2 linked regions of the Lichenibacterium dinghuense genome follow. The protein of the gene in region 2 interacts with the protein of the main gene of each other region in a pairwise test. Links are inferred from orthologs where the notes say so. Each region holds a gene or a part of one and is shown on either strand. Other genes may lie near its edges. The genes, in order: pheT and secD.

Region 1 (3,404 bases), 4.7 Mb from region 2 along the record:
GAGGCCGAGCGCGCCCATCTCGGCGAAGATCTCGGGCTCGACCGCCTCGTCACGGTAGGCGGCGAGGATGCGCGGGGCGAGCTTCTCGTGCGCGTAGTCCCGCGCCGTGTCGCGGATCATGCGCTCCTCGGCCGAGAGCTGATCGTCGAGGAGCAGCGGGTCGTCCCACTGGAAGGCCGCGGCCTTGGGCAGGACTCGGTCGTGGGCGTTCATGGCGGGCCTCCCCGGCGGCGGCGGGCCGTCGCTCATCGAGCCATGCTAGTCTCGGCCGACGGCGAAGGCCAGGAGCCACCGCGTCGCTCGCGCGCCGCGGAAACGGTCAGCCCCTGAGCGTGCCGCCCGTCTTCTTCGCCACCGCCTCGACCACCCGCTTGCTCACGGCGTCGAGGTCGGCCTCGGCCAGCGTCCGATCCTTCGGCTGCAGCGTCACCGCGATGGCGACGGACTTCTGCCCCTCCGGCACGCCCTTGCCCTCGTAGACGTCGAAGACCGACACGCCCGACACCAGCGCGCGGTCGGCGCCCTGCGCCGCGCCGGCGAGGTCGGCGGCGGCGACCTCGCGGTCGACCAGGAAGGCGAAGTCGCGCTCCACCGGCTGGAGGTCCGACAGGAGGAGCTTCGGCCGCGCCTTGGTGGGCCTCGCCTTGGGGGCCGGCAGGGCGTCGAGGGTGATCTCGAAGACCGCGAGCGGGCCCGCGACGTCGAGCGCGCGCAGCACCTCCGGGTGGACCTCGCCGCAGAAGCCGACCGTGTTCTTCGGCCCCATGCGAAAGGTGAGCGAGCGGCCGGGATGCAGCCAGTCCGGCCCGCCCGGCACCGCCTGCACGGCGGCGGGGTTGACGCCCAGCGCGGCGATCAGCGCCAGCGCGTCCGCCTTGGCGTCGAACACGCCGACGGCGCCGGCCGCTCCCGTCCAGTGCCGCCCCGCGCCGGCCGCCTTGGCGGTGCCGCGGCGCAGGCCGGCAGCAACCACGCGCTGGTCGACCTCGCCGTCGCCGAGGAACACCTGGCCGACCTCGAACAGGGCGACGTCGCCCGCCCCGCGCGCCGCGTTGCGCCCGGCGCCCGCGATGAGGCCGGGCAGCAGGCTCGGCCGCATGGCGCTGAGGTCGGCCGCGATGGGGTTGGCGAGCCTGAGCTCCGGCTTGCCGCCGCCGAACAGCTTGGCCTGCTCGTCCGACACGAAGCTCCAGGTGACGGCTTCGAGCAGGCCCTCCCCGGCCAGCACGCGCTTGGCGAGGCGCGTGCGGCGCTGCAGCAGGGTCAGCACCGGGCGCGGCACGCCGGGCTCGCGCGGCAGCGGCTGCGATTCGACGCGGTCGAGGCCGGCGATGCGGACGATCTCCTCGACGAGGTCGGCCTTGCCGTGAACGTCCGGCCGCCACGACGGCACGCGCACGACGATCCGGTCGGCATTGTCGGGGTGCCCGACGAGGTCGAAGCCGAGCTTCTCCAGGATGCGCTGCATCTCGGAGGGCTCGAGGTCGAGCCCCGTCAGCCGGTGAACCTCGCTCAGGGGGAAGTCGATGCGGTGGTCCGGCTTCGGCACGGCGCCGGCCAGCGTCACGTCGGAGGGCTCGCCGCCGCAGATGTCGAGCACGAGCCGCGTCGCGAGGTCGAGCCCCGGCACGGTATAGGCCGGGTCGACGCCGCGTTCGAAGCGGTAGCGCGCGTCGGAGGACAGCGACAGCCGGCGGCCCGTCTGGGCCACGTTGGTCGTGTCCCACAGCGCGCTCTCGATCAGCACGTCCGTCGTATCCTCGCCGCAGCCCGAGGCCTCGCCGCCCATGATGCCGGCGATGGATTCGACGCCCCGATCGTCGGCGATCACCACCGCCGAGGGGTCGAGCGCGTAGGAGCGGCCGTTCAGGGCCTGCAGCGACTCGCCCTCCCGGGCGCGGCGCACCGTGATGGCGCCGTGGACCTTGGCGGCGTCGAAGACGTGCAGGGGCCGGCCGCGGTCGAAGGTCATGTAGTTGGTGATGTCGACCAGCGCGTTGATGGGGCGCAGGCCGATGGCGGCGAGCCGCCGCCGCATCCAGTCGGGCGAGGGCCCGTTCCTCACGCCGCGCACGAGGCGCAGCGCGAAGGCGGGGCACAGGTGCTCGTCGCCCGCCGCGAGGTCGAGCTCCAGCGCGACCGGCTGGGCGAAGCGGCCCTCGACGGCCGGCGCCGCCTCGTCCCTCAGGCGGCCGAGCCCCAGGGCGGCGAGGTCCCGCGCGATGCCGCGGACGCCGGCGGCGTCGGGCCGGTTCGGCGTCAGCGCGACGTCGATCACGGGGTCGTCCATGCCGGCGTAGGCGCCGTAGGCGCGGCCGACCGGCGCGTCACCGGGCAGCTCCGTGATGCCGTCGTGCTCCTCCGACAGGCCGAGCTCGGCGGCCGAGCACAGCATGCCGTCCGACGCGACGCCGCGGATCACGCCGGAGGCGATCGTGAGGTCCTTTCCAGGGATGTAGGTGCCCGGCGCCGAGAAGACCGTGAGCAGCCCCGCCCGCGCGTTGGGCGCCCCGCACACGACCTGCACGGGCGCGCCCGCGCCGGTGTCGACGGAGCAGACGCGCAGCCGGTCGGCGTTGGGATGCTGCGTCGCCTCGATGACGCGGGCGACCGTGAAGCCGCGCAGACGCTCGGCCGGGTCCTCGATGCCCTCGACCTCGAGCCCGACGCGGGTCAGGGCGTCGGCGATGTCGGCGAGCGTGGCCTCGGTGTCGAGGTGGTCCTTGAGCCAGGAGAGGGTGAATTTCATGGGTCCGAGGTGTCCGGGTCAGCGTGGCTTGACGACGAGCTTGATCGCGAGCGCGAGCTTCTCATCAGCCGTGAGGGCGTTCAGGGCGTCGATCGCCTGCGCTGCGACCTCGATGAGATCGAGCGTGTCGGCGCGGTTCAGCGAGAAGGGCTCGGGGCTGTAGTCCGCCTCGTGCCGCTTGTCTTGAAGGCTCTTGAACGCCCTCGCGACCACGGACAACCGAGGCCCGGCCCCTCTCAGCCCGTCGAGAGCCTTCTTATGGTCCAGCGATCGATAGACCGGAGTGTAGTGCCGCCAGGGCTTCTCGCCGACGAGGCTCCCGGCGCAGAGCGTGCAGAGGGTGTGGAAGAGAGCGTAGTAGGCGCTCGATGCGGCCCGACGCAGCGAGACCGACCTCGGCCGCCCGGCCTCACGACGCGCCAGTCCGCGGGCGAGATCCAGCAGATCCTCCGGCTTCATGACTCGGAGCTTCTGGCCGACTCCCCTTCGTCGGCCGCCTCCTCGCCGAGGTAGCGGAACTTGACGTAGGCGAAACGGCGCTCTCCGGCCGCGATGAGCGCGTCATTGACGCCGGTCATCGCCGACAGCAGCCGTTCACCGCCGAGACGCGGAGTCGAATGCGGGACTTCGATCGCGACGTAGTAGGCTTCCTCGT
Region 2 (3,301 bases):
AGAGGCCCCGGTGTTCGCCGAAGCCGCAGCCGCCGCGCACCTGCACGAGCGGCGCGGCACCCTCGACCGACGACAGGCCGGCGACCGGCATGGCTTCCGCGCCGCCCGCGGCGATCAGGCCCGCGGCCGCGGCGGCGATGAACAAAGCTTTCAGCCTCATGGCGTCCCTTCCTGCAACCGGCTCGGCCCACCGCCGGCCTTTCCGCCGAACCGGGGGGCCCGTCGAAGGTTCCGGGCGGGAGCGCGACGCTCCCAAGGGGGCACAGGCGCGTCACCGTCGCGCCATTGCTCCAGCGCCCGCGCGGGTCTAAGACGCGGGCCAGCCGCGGCCAGGGGTGTCCCGACGCGACCCATGGAGACTCCGCGTGTTCATCACCCCTGCCTATGCCCAGGCCGCCGGCGCCTTCGGCGGCGGCTCCGACGTGTTCCTCCAGGTCGCGCCCTTCGCGGCCATCCTGGTCATCATGTATTTCCTGCTGCTGCGCCCGCAGCAGAAGAAGCAGAAGCTCCACAGCGAGATGATCGCCGCCGTGCGCCGCGGCGACACGGTGGTGACCGCCGGCGGCCTCATCGGCAAGGTGACTAAGTCGACGGACGCCACCGAGGTGGAGGTCGAGATCGCCGCCAACGTCCGCGTCCGGATCGCCCGCGCCATGATCACGGAGGTCCGCGCCAAAGGCGAGCCCGTGAAGGACGCGCCGGCCGCGGCCAAGGTTTGACCCGGAGCGCCGCCTCCGGCGCTCCTCGCCAGAACGAAGAACACAAGCCATGATGCGTTTCGCGACCTGGAAAGTCGTCACGATCCTCCTCGGCACGCTGGTCGCGGCCCTCATCGTGCTGCCGAGCCTCTTGTCGCCCGGGGCGCGGGCGGAGCTCGACCGCTACCTGCCGGGCCCGGCCAAGACCATCGTGCTCGGCCTCGACCTTCAGGGCGGCGCCCACCTTCTGCTCGAGGTCGACACGGCGTCGCTGACCAAGACGTCGGTCGACAACCTCCGCGACGACGCGCGCCGCCTCCTGCGCGACAACAACGTCAAGCTGGCGGGCGGCATCGGCGTGCAGAGCCGCGGCATCCAGTTCCGCGTGCCGGACGCGGCCGAGCGCGCCAAGATCGTCGGCGCGCTCGACAACGCGTCGCGCTCGCTCGGCGCTTCGCTCACCGGCGCCGTGCAGGACTACACCGTCACGGACAGCGGCGACGGCCTCGTCCAGGTGCAGCTCACCGACGCCGGCATCGCCAACAAGGTGCACCGCGCGGTCGACCAGTCGATCGAGGTGCTGCGCCGCCGCATCGACGAGTCGGGCACCAAGGAGCCGACGATCCAGCGCCAGGGCAACGACCGCATCGTGGTCGAGGTGCCGGGGCTGCAGGACACGCAGCACCTGAAGGACCTGCTCGGCACGACCGCCAAGCTGGAGTTCCGCCTCGACGCCGAGCCCGGCGACAGCCCCGCCGACGTCGAGAACCTGCCCTTCTACAAGAACAGCGAGCCCGGCACCCTGCCGATCCAGAAGCGCGTGATCGTGGACGGCGCCGACCTCACCAACGCCCAGCCCTCCTTCGACCAGCAGGGCCGGCCCGAGGTGAGCTTCCAGTTCAACATGCGCGGCGGCCAAGCCTTCGGCCAGGCGACCGCCGCCAACGTCGGCAAGCCCTTCGCGGTGGTGCTGGACAACCAGATCGTCACCAACCCGGTGATCCAGACGCCCATCCTCGGCGGCTCGGGCGTCATCACGGGCCGCTACACGATCCAGCAGGCCAACGACCTCGCCGTGCTGCTGCGCGCCGGCGCGCTGCCGGCCAAGCTCACCGTGGTGGAGGAGCGCACGGTCGGCCCCGGCCTCGGCCAGGACTCGATCGACGCCGGCGAGCGCGCCGCGCTGGTGGCCGGCGTGTTGGTGGTCGGCTACATGCTGCTGACCTACGGCGTATTCGGCGTCTTCGCCGACATCGCGCTTGCGGTGCACATCATGCTGATCTTCGCCGCCATGGTGCTGCTCGGCGCCACGCTGACGCTCCCCGGCATCGCCGGCATCGTGCTCACCATCGGCATGGCGGTGGACGCCAACGTGCTGATCTACGAGCGCATTCGCGAGGAGAACCACGCCGGCCGCTCGGTGATCGCCTCGCTGGATTCCGGCTTCAAGCGCGCCTTCGCGACCATCGTCGACTCCAACGTCACCCTGTTCGTCGCGGCGCTGATCCTCTACCTCTTCGGCTCCGGCCCGGTGCGCGGCTTCGCCGTGTCGCTCGGCCTCGGCATCCTGACCTCCATCGTCACCGCCGTGACCATGACCCGCATGATGATCGCCCTGTGGTACCGGGCCAAGCGCCCGCAGCGCCTGCCGATCTGAGAGAGCAACGCCGATGCCGCTCCTCCGCCTCGCGCCCGAGAACACCAAATTCGGGTTCATGCGCTTCCGGCGCTTCTCCTACCCGTTCTCGGCCGTCCTCTCGATCGTGTCCGTGGTGATGTTCGTGCTCGTCGGCATGAACTTCGGCATCGACTTCGCCGGCGGCACGCTGATGGAGGTGCGCGCCAAGCAGGGCGACGCCGACCTGTCGCAGCTCCGCTCGCTCGGCGAGCGCACGGGCCTCGGCAACATTGAGGTGCAGGGCTTCGGCAACCACACGGACGCGACCCTGCGCTTCGGCGTGCAGCCGGGCGGCGACGCCGCCCAGGAGGCCGCCGTCAAGAAGGTGCAGAGCGCCCTCGACGACAAGTACGAGTTCCGCCGCGTCGAGGTGGTCGGCCCGCGCGTGTCGGGCGAGCTCGTGCAGTCTGGCACCATCGGCGTCGTCGTGTCGATCTTCGCCGTGCTGGTCTACCTGTGGTTCCGCTTCGAGTGGCAGTTCGCGGTCGGCGCCGTGATCGCCACCATGCACGACCTGCTGCTGACGGTGGGCTTCTTCTCCGTCACCCACCTCGAGTTCAACACGACCTCGATCGCCGCGATCCTGACCATCGTGGGCTATTCGCTGAACGAGGCCGTGATCGTGCTCGACCGCATCCGCGAGGTGATGCGCAAGTACAAGCGCCTGTCGACCGCCGAGATGATCGACATGTCGATCAACGCCGTGCTGCCGCGCACCATCATGACCGCGACCACCGTGTTCCTGGCCCTGCTGGCGCTGGTGCTGTTCGGCGGCGAGGTGATCAAGAGCTTCTCGCTCGCGATGATGTGGGGCATCTTCGTCGGCACCTACTCGTCGATCTTCATCTGCTCGCCGATCCTGATCTACCTCGGCGTGCGCAACGAGGTTCGGAACGAGAGCAAGCCCGGCACGCCGGGCGCCCCC

Evidence for each region.
Region 1: the proteins of secD (region 2) and pheT interact in binary tests that used the Escherichia coli proteins (3 or more experiments, as listed by UniProt). The link is inferred for Lichenibacterium dinghuense from one-to-one orthologs.

The regions. Positions count from the first base shown.
Region 1 is NZ_JAJLMN010000001.1:483,209-486,612, forward strand. The notes cover bases 35-3,128. They hold pheT (phenylalanine--tRNA ligase subunit beta), read right to left. Parts: upstream 2,750-3,128; coding sequence 320-2,749; downstream 35-319. Other genes in these bases: L7N97_RS02265 (acyl-CoA dehydrogenase), read right to left, coding at 35-213; L7N97_RS02275 (hypothetical protein), read right to left, coding at 2,768-3,128. Also shown: more of L7N97_RS02265, read right to left, coding at 1-34; more of L7N97_RS02275, read right to left, coding at 3,129-3,208; L7N97_RS02280 (hypothetical protein), read right to left, coding at 3,205-3,404.
Region 2 is NZ_JAJLMN010000001.1:5,156,625-5,159,925, forward strand. Bases 71-3,061 are described here. They hold secD (protein translocase subunit SecD), read left to right. Parts: upstream 71-768; coding sequence 769-2,355; downstream 2,356-3,061. Other genes in these bases: L7N97_RS24775 (GCG_CRPN prefix-to-repeats domain-containing protein), read right to left, coding at 71-160; yajC (preprotein translocase subunit YajC), read left to right, coding at 366-719; secF (protein translocase subunit SecF), read left to right, coding at 2,369-3,061. In the rest of the region: more of L7N97_RS24775, read right to left, coding at 1-70; more of secF, read left to right, coding at 3,062-3,301. UniProt on the Escherichia coli protein: Part of the Sec protein translocase complex. Interacts with the SecYEG preprotein conducting channel. SecDF uses the proton motive force (PMF) to complete protein translocation after the ATP-dependent function of SecA.